One region of the Arthrobacter sp. SLBN-112 genome, then DNA from elsewhere that is predicted to be linked to it. Evidence: riboswitches for the same ligand, from Rfam matches in the RefSeq annotation. Region 1 holds a riboswitch; each other region holds the start of a gene.
The links. Region 1 has a riboswitch for cyclic di-AMP ahead of QF050_RS13185 (LysM peptidoglycan-binding domain-containing protein). Riboswitches for the same ligand answer to the same signal wherever they lie in the genome.
Positions count from the first base shown of each region.

Region 2: another riboswitch for cyclic di-AMP. It lies ahead of QF050_RS00390 (hypothetical protein); the one in region 1 lies ahead of QF050_RS13185 (LysM peptidoglycan-binding domain-containing protein).
Region 3: another riboswitch for cyclic di-AMP. It lies ahead of QF050_RS20010 (NlpC/P60 family protein); the one in region 1 lies ahead of QF050_RS13185 (LysM peptidoglycan-binding domain-containing protein).

Region 1 covers NZ_JAUSXY010000001.1:2,807,429-2,810,693, forward strand. Annotated here, with positions in the region: gene QF050_RS13180 (protein adenylyltransferase SelO family protein) at 1-521, shown strand, start outside; gene QF050_RS13185 (LysM peptidoglycan-binding domain-containing protein) at 622-1,458, opposite strand; cyclic di-AMP (ydaO/yuaA leader) riboswitch at 1,462-1,635, opposite strand; gene QF050_RS13190 (lytic transglycosylase domain-containing protein) at 1,890-3,203, shown strand; gene QF050_RS13195 (TraR/DksA C4-type zinc finger protein) at 3,225-3,265, shown strand, end outside.
Region 2 covers NZ_JAUSXY010000001.1:91,466-94,730, forward strand. Annotated here, with positions in the region: gene QF050_RS00385 (ArnT family glycosyltransferase) at 1-1,500, shown strand, start outside; cyclic di-AMP (ydaO/yuaA leader) riboswitch at 1,649-1,811, shown strand; gene QF050_RS00390 (hypothetical protein) at 1,815-2,621, shown strand; gene QF050_RS00395 (glyoxalase superfamily protein) at 2,618-3,031, opposite strand; gene upp (uracil phosphoribosyltransferase) at 3,076-3,265, opposite strand, start outside.
Region 3 covers NZ_JAUSXY010000001.1:4,320,679-4,323,943, reverse strand. Annotated here, with positions in the region: cyclic di-AMP (ydaO/yuaA leader) riboswitch at 1-165, shown strand, start outside; gene QF050_RS20015 (peptidoglycan DD-metalloendopeptidase family protein) at 176-997, shown strand; cyclic di-AMP (ydaO/yuaA leader) riboswitch at 1,110-1,307, shown strand; gene QF050_RS20010 (NlpC/P60 family protein) at 1,378-2,055, shown strand; gene QF050_RS20005 (NlpC/P60 family protein) at 2,217-2,984, shown strand; gene QF050_RS20000 (HNH endonuclease) at 3,250-3,265, shown strand, end outside.

The sequences.
Region 1 (3,265 bases):
ACCAGGAGAAGGCCGTTGCTCCCGCGGTGGAGGTGCTCGGCGGATTCCGTGGACAGTACAGCGAGGCGTGGACCGGTGGCATGAAATCCAAACTGGGCCTTGCCGGCGGCAACGGAAGCGACGACGCCGCGTCAGGCGTTGTCGATGATGCGGTGGCCATCCTCAAAGACGGCCCAGTGGATTACACGCTGTTCTTCCGAAACCTCGGCAAGGCCGCCCGCGGCGACCTGCGCCCCGTGCGCGGGATGGTGCTGGACTTAGCCGGTTTCGACGCCTGGGCTGAGCGGTGGCTGGCACTGCAACCCGATGCGGGGCTGATGGACAACGTCAACCCGGCGTACATTCCGCGGAACCACCTGGTGGAAGAAGCCCTCGCCGCCGGCACGGAAGGAGACTTGGCCCCGCTGCACCGCCTGCTCGAGGCCGTCACCGATCCTTTCACCGAGCGGGCCGGGATGGAGCGCTACATGGAAGGGGCCCCGGAGGGCTTCGGCTCGTACACGACCTTCTGCGGGACCTGATCCGCCACGGAATGAGGCCCGCAGCAGGACGACAGGAGGGCGGCAGCCGGAAACCCGGCTGCCGCCCTCCTGTCAGAAGCCGGCTTCGCTGTGCGAAGGCTTAGGCTACGCGGACCACTGAGTAGCCGCTGAGCCAGCTGATGGAGTGCACCTGCGTGGTGTACCCGTTGACGCCGCCGCTCACAACCTGGCCGTTGCCGGCGTACACACCCACGTGGCCCGAGGTGATAATCAGGTCCCCGGGTGCCGGGCTGCCGACCACGCTGCCGTACTGGAAGAACTGGGTGGGCGCCAGATCGCCGACACTCTTGCCCACCGAACGCAGGGCCTTCTCAACCATGGCAGTGCAGTCCTGGCTCACACCGATCTGGCTGTAGGCGGACGCCAGGATGGCGGCCCCGGTCCCGGTGCCGGTGGTGGAAGCCACCGGAGTAGCGGAAGCGTAGGACATGTTCATGCCGGTGTTTGCCGGTGCGGTGGCAGCTGCCGCCTGGACTGGCGCCGCTGCAGGGGCCGGAGCCGGTGCTGCCACGTAGCCTGCACCGGGAATCCGGATCTGGTCGCCGGGGTAGATGATGGACGACAGGCCCAAGCCGTTGGCGGCCAGGACGTCGTTCAGGCTGACCCCGTACGCTGCCGAAATCGCGCCCAGGGTATCCCCGGAAACGACGGTGTGCACGGTTGCTGCCGCGCCAGCCGGAGCAACTGCCGGCGCTGCGGTGGCCTGGACATTAGTTTGCTCCGTGGTGTCCGCGCCAGTCACGCCCGCGTGGGCCGGGGCGCCGACCCCGAAGGCAATGCCGGACGCGGCCGCAACCGCGAGGGCCGGACGGCCCAGCGAACGGGCCTGCGACTTGGCGGTCAGGGCGAGGCCCTCGAGCGCAATGGAACGGGCCGGAGTCGCGCGGTGGCGGGCAGTGGTGAGATTTTTTGACACGGTAGATCGCCTCTCCCATGCCTGCGGGGTGAGCTGTCGGGTTCGGGTTGGAGATACCCGGCCGAACACATCTCCGCGGTGGGCGGAGGAGCTGTCCGACTTAACCCCAAGACCTCAAAAGGTCGTGGAAACTTGGTTCCCCCGTCCCTGCCAGCATGAAAGCGGTTGAATCCCGGTATCAGCGGCAGGGCTCGGCAAACTGATGGGAATGTCCCGTTTTGGGAGGGACACCAGAAGACCATAACCCGCGGACGCCCCAATTGTCACGTTTAGGTAACATACGAGCTTTGTCTCTCGTATTCTGCAAACGATTGGATGTGGCCCTTCCGCCCGGCATCGACCGGAGATTGATCCGGTGGCGGCCCCTCCGGGTAACAAAGCGGGCACGGCCGTCTTTCCGCCCCGGCGTGTCGCCGGTATGCTTCGGGACTATGCCCCTGTTCGTGACCATGCCCAAGTCCCCGCTGATGGGGGGATTGCTCGCCATCGCGGTGGCAGCGGCCACGGTGCTGCCTGCCTCCGCGGACGAGCCTCCACCGCCCGGTGGATACCCGTCCTGGGCTGACGTGCAGCAGGCGCAGTCTTCCGAGGCGGCGAAAGCGGCGGAGATCACCACCATCAACGGGCTGCTGAGCGGCCTCCAAGCCCAATCGGAAGCGGCCGGTGACACTGCCGTCCGGGCAGCCGCGGACTATGCCGCGGCCGACGCCGAGCTTCAGGCGGCGTCAACGCGGCTGGACGCATTGTCCGCCCAAGCCGCCCGCGCCAACGACGAACTGGCCAAGTATCGCAAGGAGATCGGTGCCCTTGCCGTCCAGTCGTACAAGACGGGCGGGACCAATACAGGGTTCTTCGTGGCCCTGGATGCCCTGCAGAACAACAGCGTCCAGGGGCTCAACCTCGTCCAACTGGTGGGCGACAAGACGGCGGCTTTGGTGGACAAAGCTGCGGCCGCCGGCAAAGTTGCCGCGTCACTGGCGGAACAGGAAAAAGCGGCCCGCAGTGAGCGCGAACGCCTGTCCGGGGAAGCAAAAGCCAAACTGGACGCGGCCCGCTCCGCCCAGGACACGCTCGCCCGGCAGGTCAGTGACGAACAGCAGCACAGCAGCGAACTGACCGCCCAGCTGGCCTCGCTGAAGGGAACGACGGCGGCCCTCGAAGGAGAGTACCGACAGGGCCAGGCGGCGCTGGCTGCCTATGAAGCAGCCCAGGAAGCCAAGCGGGCCGCCGCGGCGGAACAGGCCCGCCAGCAGGCTGAAGCCGCAGCGCAGGCAGCCGCGGCCGCAGCCCGGCAGCCCAAACCCGCGCCCGCCGCTCCGGCCGGCAACGCGGCAAACCCCGCCCCGCCGGCCGACCCGGTTCCCGGCAGTCCGCCGCAGCCGGCCGTGCCAAGCCCGCCGCCCGTCGTCGTTCCCTCCGTCCCCGGCGGTGCCGTCAATGATCCGGCCGGTGCCAAGGCCTATGCCTCCGGGCGCCTGGGTGCCTTCGGCTGGGGCCCGGACCAGTTCCAGTGCCTGGCCCAGCTGTGGACCAAAGAATCCAGCTGGCTGACCACCGCCACCAACGCCTCCTCCGGTGCTTACGGCATAGCCCAGGCGCTGCCGCCCGGCAAGTACGCCAGCGCCGGAAGCGACTGGCTGACCAGCTACCGGACGCAGATCGAGTGGGGGCTCGGCTACATCAGCGACCGCTACGGCTCCCCGTGCGGCGCCTGGAGCCATTCGGTAGCCCTGAACTGGTACTGACTGACGCGCTAGGCTTTCCGCATGCCAGATTTCGAACGGTTCAGGATGCTGCTCGAAGACGA
Region 2 (3,265 bases), 2.7 Mb from region 1:
GTGCTGCTCATGACCGCCGCCGGCTACGCGGTGCTTCGCTCCGTCCAGGAGGACCGGCTGCGCTGGCTCCTGCTGGCAGGGGTCTTCCTGGGCTTCGGGTTCCTTGCCAAGCAACTGCAGGTGCTGCTGGTGGTCCCCGGCTTTGCGTTCGCCTACCTGGTTGCGGCGCCGGCAGGGCTGGGCCGGCGGCTGCTGCACCTGCTCGCCACCGGTGCGGCGATGGTTGCCGCGGCCGGCTGGTGGCTGGCCGTCGTCGAACTCATCCCGGCGGCGGACCGTCCGTTCATCGGCGGTTCGCAGGACAACTCCATCCTGGAGCTGACCCTCGGCTACAACGGCCTGGGCCGGCTGACGGGCGACGAAACCGGCAGCGTGGGTGGCGGCAACGGCTGGGGCGTTCCCGGCCTGCTGCGGATGTTCAACAGTGAATTCGGCGGCCAGATCGCCTGGCTGCTGCCCTCCGCCCTGATCCTTGCTGCGGGCCTGCTGTGGCTTGGGCGGCGGGCGCCGCGGACTGACGCCGTGCGGGCGTCGGTGATCATCTGGGGTTCCTGGGTGCTGGTGACCGGGTTGGTCTTCAGTTTCATGGCCGGCATCATCCACCCGTATTACGCGGTGGCATTGGCACCGGGGATCGCCGGGCTTGCCGGCCTGGGCCCGGTACTCCTCTGGCAGCACCGGCGGCAGGCCGCTGCAGCGGTCCTCCTCGCGGCATCGGTGGCCGCGGCAGCCCTGATGGCCTTCACCCTGCTGGGTACCACGTCCGCCTACGGTCCGTGGCTGCGCTGGCTGGTGCTGGTTGCAGGCCTGGCGGCCGCGGCAGGAATTGGGCTGGGCAGGTTCATTCGCCTGCGCTCGGTTCAGCGGACGACGACGGCGCTCGCCATTGCGGCATCGCTCGCCGGACCGCTGGCGTTCTCCATGTCGACGGCGACGACGGCGCACAGCGGGGCCATTGTCAGTGCCGGGCCGGCGACGTCGTTCAGCGGCCCGGGTGGGTTCGGCGGAAACCGGGCCGGCGGGTTTGGTGCGGGCGGCAATTCCCGGCAGTTCAGCGGCCAGGCCGGGGCAACCCGGGGCGGCGCAGGCCAGACTGGACAAGGCCAAGGTGCCGGCGGTGGCCGTGCCGGCGGGATGGGTGGCCTGGGTGGCCTCCTTGGTGCGCCCACGCCGTCGGCCGAGCTCGTGGCCGCACTCAAGGACGGTGCCTCGAACTACACCTGGGCCGCGGCAGTGGTCGGTTCGAACAATGCCGCCGGTTACCAACTGGCAACGGAACTGCCGGTGATGGCTGTGGGCGGCTTCAACGGCACCGACCCCTCCCCCACGCTGGAACAGTTCCAGGCACTGGTATCCCAAGGCAAGGTCCACTACTTCATTGCCGGCGGGACCATGATGTCCAACAGCGGTTCGGACGCCTCCACCCGGATTGCGCAGTGGGTAGCGTCTACCTTCCCGTCGCAAAGCATCGGCGGGACCACGGTCTACGTCCTGGCGTGATAATCGCGCTGCAGGACAAGTCGCGCAGCAAATCGACGCGCCAGGAATCGTGACTTCCGTTACCCAAATGTGACTAATGCGTGATCTTCCTGTAGCGTTGATTGGGTGCGGTCCCCGTTCGGGCCGCATATCCCGGGTTGACGCCAAGCTCTGCCGCTTCCCGGATTCCGCTTGAGCAACGGCAGAGGCGGGGGACCCACCGTCCCGGGCATTGATTGCCCTTGGGGTTAAGCCAGCACGTGTTTGTTCCGTGCGGCCGGATGCCCTCATCCGAACCCGACAGCTAACTCCGCAGGTGTGAGAGGCGATCAATCATGTCTAAATCCATGGCAAAACCATGCCTGCAAACCAAGGCAAAACACCGGGCCAAACCCCAGCCCGCCAAAAACACCACCTTGGGCCGGCGTGCTGCAGTCCTCGCGGCATCGTGCGCTGTGCTGGTTGGCGTTGGCGCGGCAGGCCAGGCGACCACCAGCATGACCCAGGCGTCGTCCACCGGGTCAAACTCTTCAAGTTCGGCGTCGGACGCTCAGATGAGCATCGAGAAGAGCGAAATCCGGTCCAACCCGGCCGCGAATCCCGCTCCTTCCGCCATCAGCGTGGCGCCGCAAGCGGCCGAGCCGGCTCCTGCGCCCGCACCCGCCGCCCCGGCAGCTGAAGCACCCGCCCCGGCGCCTGCCCCCGCACCCGCTCCTGCCCCCGCACCCGCTCCTGCCCCCGCCGTCGCGGTTAACGATCCCGCAGGTGCCCAGGCCTATGCCGCCAGCCAACTGTCTTCCTTTGGCTGGGGACCGGACCAGATGCAGTGCCTCCAGACGCTGTGGACCAAGGAATCCGATTGGACCACCACGGCCACCAACGCCAGCAGTGGCGCGTACGGCATCGTCCAGTCGCTGCCCGCGGAGAAGATGGCCAGCGCGGGCGCCGACTACCTGACCAACTACCGCACGCAGATCAACTGGGGCCTGGACTACATCAAGAAGAGCTACGCCTCGCCCTGTGGCGCATTGAACTTCCACCTGGCGCACAACTGGTTACTAGGCACCACTGGTACTGGACACCACTGGACAACGCCCGCCGCGGGCCGCGTCACCATGATCCGGCCCGCGGTTTTGCGTTAACCGGCGTCCTGCGCGGCGTCTTTCCCGTCGCCCTGCCCGGCGTTCCGCCACGGGATGTACTGGACAGACCACCTGTTGCCGTCCGGATCGGCGAAGTACAGGAAGTGGCCCCACTGCTGCACGTCCACGTCGCTGACATCCACGCCGTTGCCCTTGAGCTGGCGGTGGGCGGCCTGGATGTCGCTGACCACCAGCTGCAGGTTGGAGCCGGTGCCGGGCGGAGCGTCGGTGAGCCCTTCGCCGATGCAGATGGAGCAGGCAGAGCCGGGCGGCGTCAACTGCACGAAGCGGATCGAATCCGACGGTCGCTCGTCGTAATCGGCGTTGAAGCCAACCTTGTTGACGTAAAAATCCTTGGCGCGGTCCACATCGGACACAGGGACAAAGACGAGTTCAAGTTTCCAGTCCATCCGCACAGGCTAGCGGCGGGAACCGGCGTGGAAAAGGGCCGGTGCTAACCGGCGATGCCGTACAGGCGGTCGCCGGCGTCACCCAGGCCGGGAACAATGTAGGACTTTTCGTTGAGCTTCTCGTCAATTGAAGCCAGGACGATGTGTACGTTGGCCCCGGACAGTTCCTCCTCCAGCCGGGCCAGGCCCTCCGGGGCGGCCAGCAGGCAGATGCAGGTGACGTCGGAAGCACCG
Region 3 (3,265 bases), 1.5 Mb from region 1:
AGCGGGGGACTGCCTTGGGGTGAAGTCCGTCAGCAGCAAGCCTCTCCAGTGAAGGATTCCTCCGGGGATACTCCTGCGCAGAAGTTTGCCCATGGCGGGCCGGGTCTTTGATCTCTCTGACCCGAATCCGACAGCTAACTCCGCAGGCGATTCCAGAGAGGAACCCTTCTTGACCATGCAGACCTCCCGGGGCCGCCGTCGCGCCGCCGGCCCCCCTGAGGCACCCCGGGTTGTCGAAGTCGCCGCTGCGGAGCGCCCCCGTGACCCCCAGCGGGATGCGCGCCGCCGCAGGGGTCCATTCCGGCAAATCACCGACTTTGCTGCGGCCAGCGGCATCGGCCAGAAGGCTGGCATCGCCCTCGCCGCCACCGGCCTGGTGCTGACCGTGACCATGCCGGCCACAAGTCCCGTCATGGCGACGGACGCAGCCGGCACAGTACCCCAGGCTGCCTCCTCCGTCAGCCCCCAGCCCCAGATTTCCGCCGATGTGGGCGCCCAGATCGACTTCAGCCGCTCGGCCGTCGTGACGCAGGCAGACCCGGACGGAAAGCTGAAGCAGTTGCTGAGCGCCCAGTCGGCCGGATCGGTAAGCCGGGCCGCCTCCGCCGGAACCCTGGCCGCCCCGCTGGCATCCCTGGTTACCGCTTCGCCCTTTGGCTACCGGGTCAGCCCCATTACCGGGGGCACCGGAGACTTCCACCGCGGACAGGACTTCGTGGCACAGTGCGGGACGCCCGTCCTGGCAGCCGCGACAGGAACCGTGACCTTCGCCGGCTGGCACCAGTTCGGCGGGGGAAACCGGGTGGTCATCGACCACGGCAACGGCCTGGAGACCACGTACAACCACCTCTCGTCCTTCAACGTCAAAGTGGGCCAGACGGTCTCCCGCGGCGAAGTCGTGGCACTGAGCGGGACCACCGGCGCTTCCACCGGCTGCCACCTGCACTTCGAGGTGCAGGTCAATGGCGAAGTGGTCGATCCCATGGGCTGGTTGTAACCGAATGATTGCGCACTCTCAGCTCACAGTGACGAGCCGTGACCTGAATGTGACATTGAAGCAAAACTGCTGTACCGTCTAACTCGCGTCAACTTTTCCGAAGTTGACGCTCTTGAGTGGATTGCCTAACTCTGCCACCGCTCAAGGTCCGTTCGCATTTCATCGTCTGGCAGGGGCGGGGGAACCAATTTTGGCCTTCTGCATTGTGGAAGGCCTTGGGGTTAAGTCATGAGCTTCCCAGGAAGCAAAGTGGCCGGGTGACTCCCATCCGAATCCGACAGCTCACCTCGCAGGCATTGGGAGAGGCTACCTTCGTGTCTTCACGCCATAATTCCGCGCGCCACCGTGCGCAAACGGTTCGGGCCAACCCTTTGGACGCTGTGTCCAAGGCCGTGAGCGCCAATGCCGGGACCGTCGGCCGCCAGGCTGCCGTCGTGGCAGCGGCTTCGGGCCTCATCCTGAGCATGGGCCTGCCGGCCACCGCAGCGGACACCACCGCTGGTGTCTCCGCCTCCACGGAGTCCGGCTCGGCGCAGACCGCCCTTGCTGTCACGGCAGCCCCCACCGCCACCGTTTCCTTCGAGCGCCCCGTGGTCAAGACCACCGCTGCTCCTAAGGTGGAAACGGTGCGTACCCAGTCCACTGCGTCAGCGGACCGAACCGCCAATGCTGCCGGCCAAGAGGCGTCCACGGCCGGGCAGGCAGTGGAGACCGTTTCTTCCGCGGCCACCTCGGGCATCGCCGCGATCGCCTACACCGGCATCGGCCACCCCTACGTCTGGGGCGGCACCACCCCCAACGGCTGGGACTGCTCCGGGTTCGTCCAGTGGGTTTACGCCCAGGCCGGGATCAGCATCCCCCGCACGAATGCGTGGAGCATCATGACACCCACGTCCACCCCCCAGGCGGGTGACCTTGTTGTCCAGAACGGCGGCGCGCACGTCGGCATCTACGTCGGCAACGGCATGATGATCAGCGCGCTCAACCCGTCGCAGGGAACCATGCTCCACTCGCCTGCAGCAACCGGTACTTCCACGTACTACCACCTGAACAAGTAGTTCTTGGGCTCCCGGCTCCAAGGGCTATTTCTTTGCCCAAAGCTTTCTCGCTAGAAACCACATCCCCGTTCGGGATGCGCCGGCGTACCCCCAAGATGCCGGCGCATCCAACCCCCTCGGACAGGCCACCGCGGTCCAGAGGAAAACGAAAGAGAGAACTGATGACGACTCGTGCTACCGCACGGCACCGCGCCGAGGTCACCAAAACCAACTCGATCGCAATTATTGCCAAGGCTGTCAGCGACAACGCCGGCGGCATGGGCCGCCAGGCCGCAGTGATCGCTGCAGCTTCCGGCCTCGTCCTGACCAGCGGCATTGCCGCGAACGCTGCCGACACCAACGTCAAGCGCGACTCAGCTCCGGCATCCGCCATGGAAGTTGAATCCGCCGTCGACGCTCCGATTTCGGCGGCTTCCACCATTGCCATCAGCTTCGAGAAACCCGCCGTTACCACCACCCCGGCTCCGGCTCCTGAGCCCGAGGTTGCGGTGCAGGAAGCCGCACCGGCCCCTGTTGCCCAGACCGTCGCCGCTCCGAAGGTCACGGCCAAGGTTGCAACTGCGGCTGCCACGGCTGCTCCCGCCGGCCAGGTTTCCGCCAGTGGAAAGGGTGCTGCCATCCTCTCCGCTGCCTACGCGCAGCTCGGCGTGCACCAGGACTGCACCATGCTGGTGACCAACGCACTGGCTGCAGTCGGTATCCACTTCCACGACTGGCCCGCCGGCTACCTGTCCTTGGGCGACACCGTGCCTGCTTCCCAGGCCCAGCCCGGGGACCTGATCTACTACGCCGACGGCGGCGGAGGAATGGCGCACATCGCTGTCTACGCCGGAAACGGCATGGCGGTCCATGGCGGCTTCAACGGCAATGACACCGTTGTGTTCAGCGCCAACGTTGGCTCCGGACCGGTTTTCATCCGCGTCAGGTAAGCACCGCAGCGCGCCGCCCACCCGCGGCGCCGGAGCGTTTCCCGGGAAAGACCCCTGCCACTGCGGCGGGGGTCTTTCCCGTTAACGCCAGCCATTGCGCTGCATCGCAACTCTCGCCATGGCCGGCGCACAGGCCTCCTCGTGTGCCGATTACCTGATATTGCATTTCTCTGTTTACTCTTGTGATGTCGATCCATAGCCCGGACATGCCGAGGGCAGCCGGCCCTCGTGCCCCTGACGGGTGCGGCCGTGAAGAGGTACGTGCATGCGCACTCTCGTTC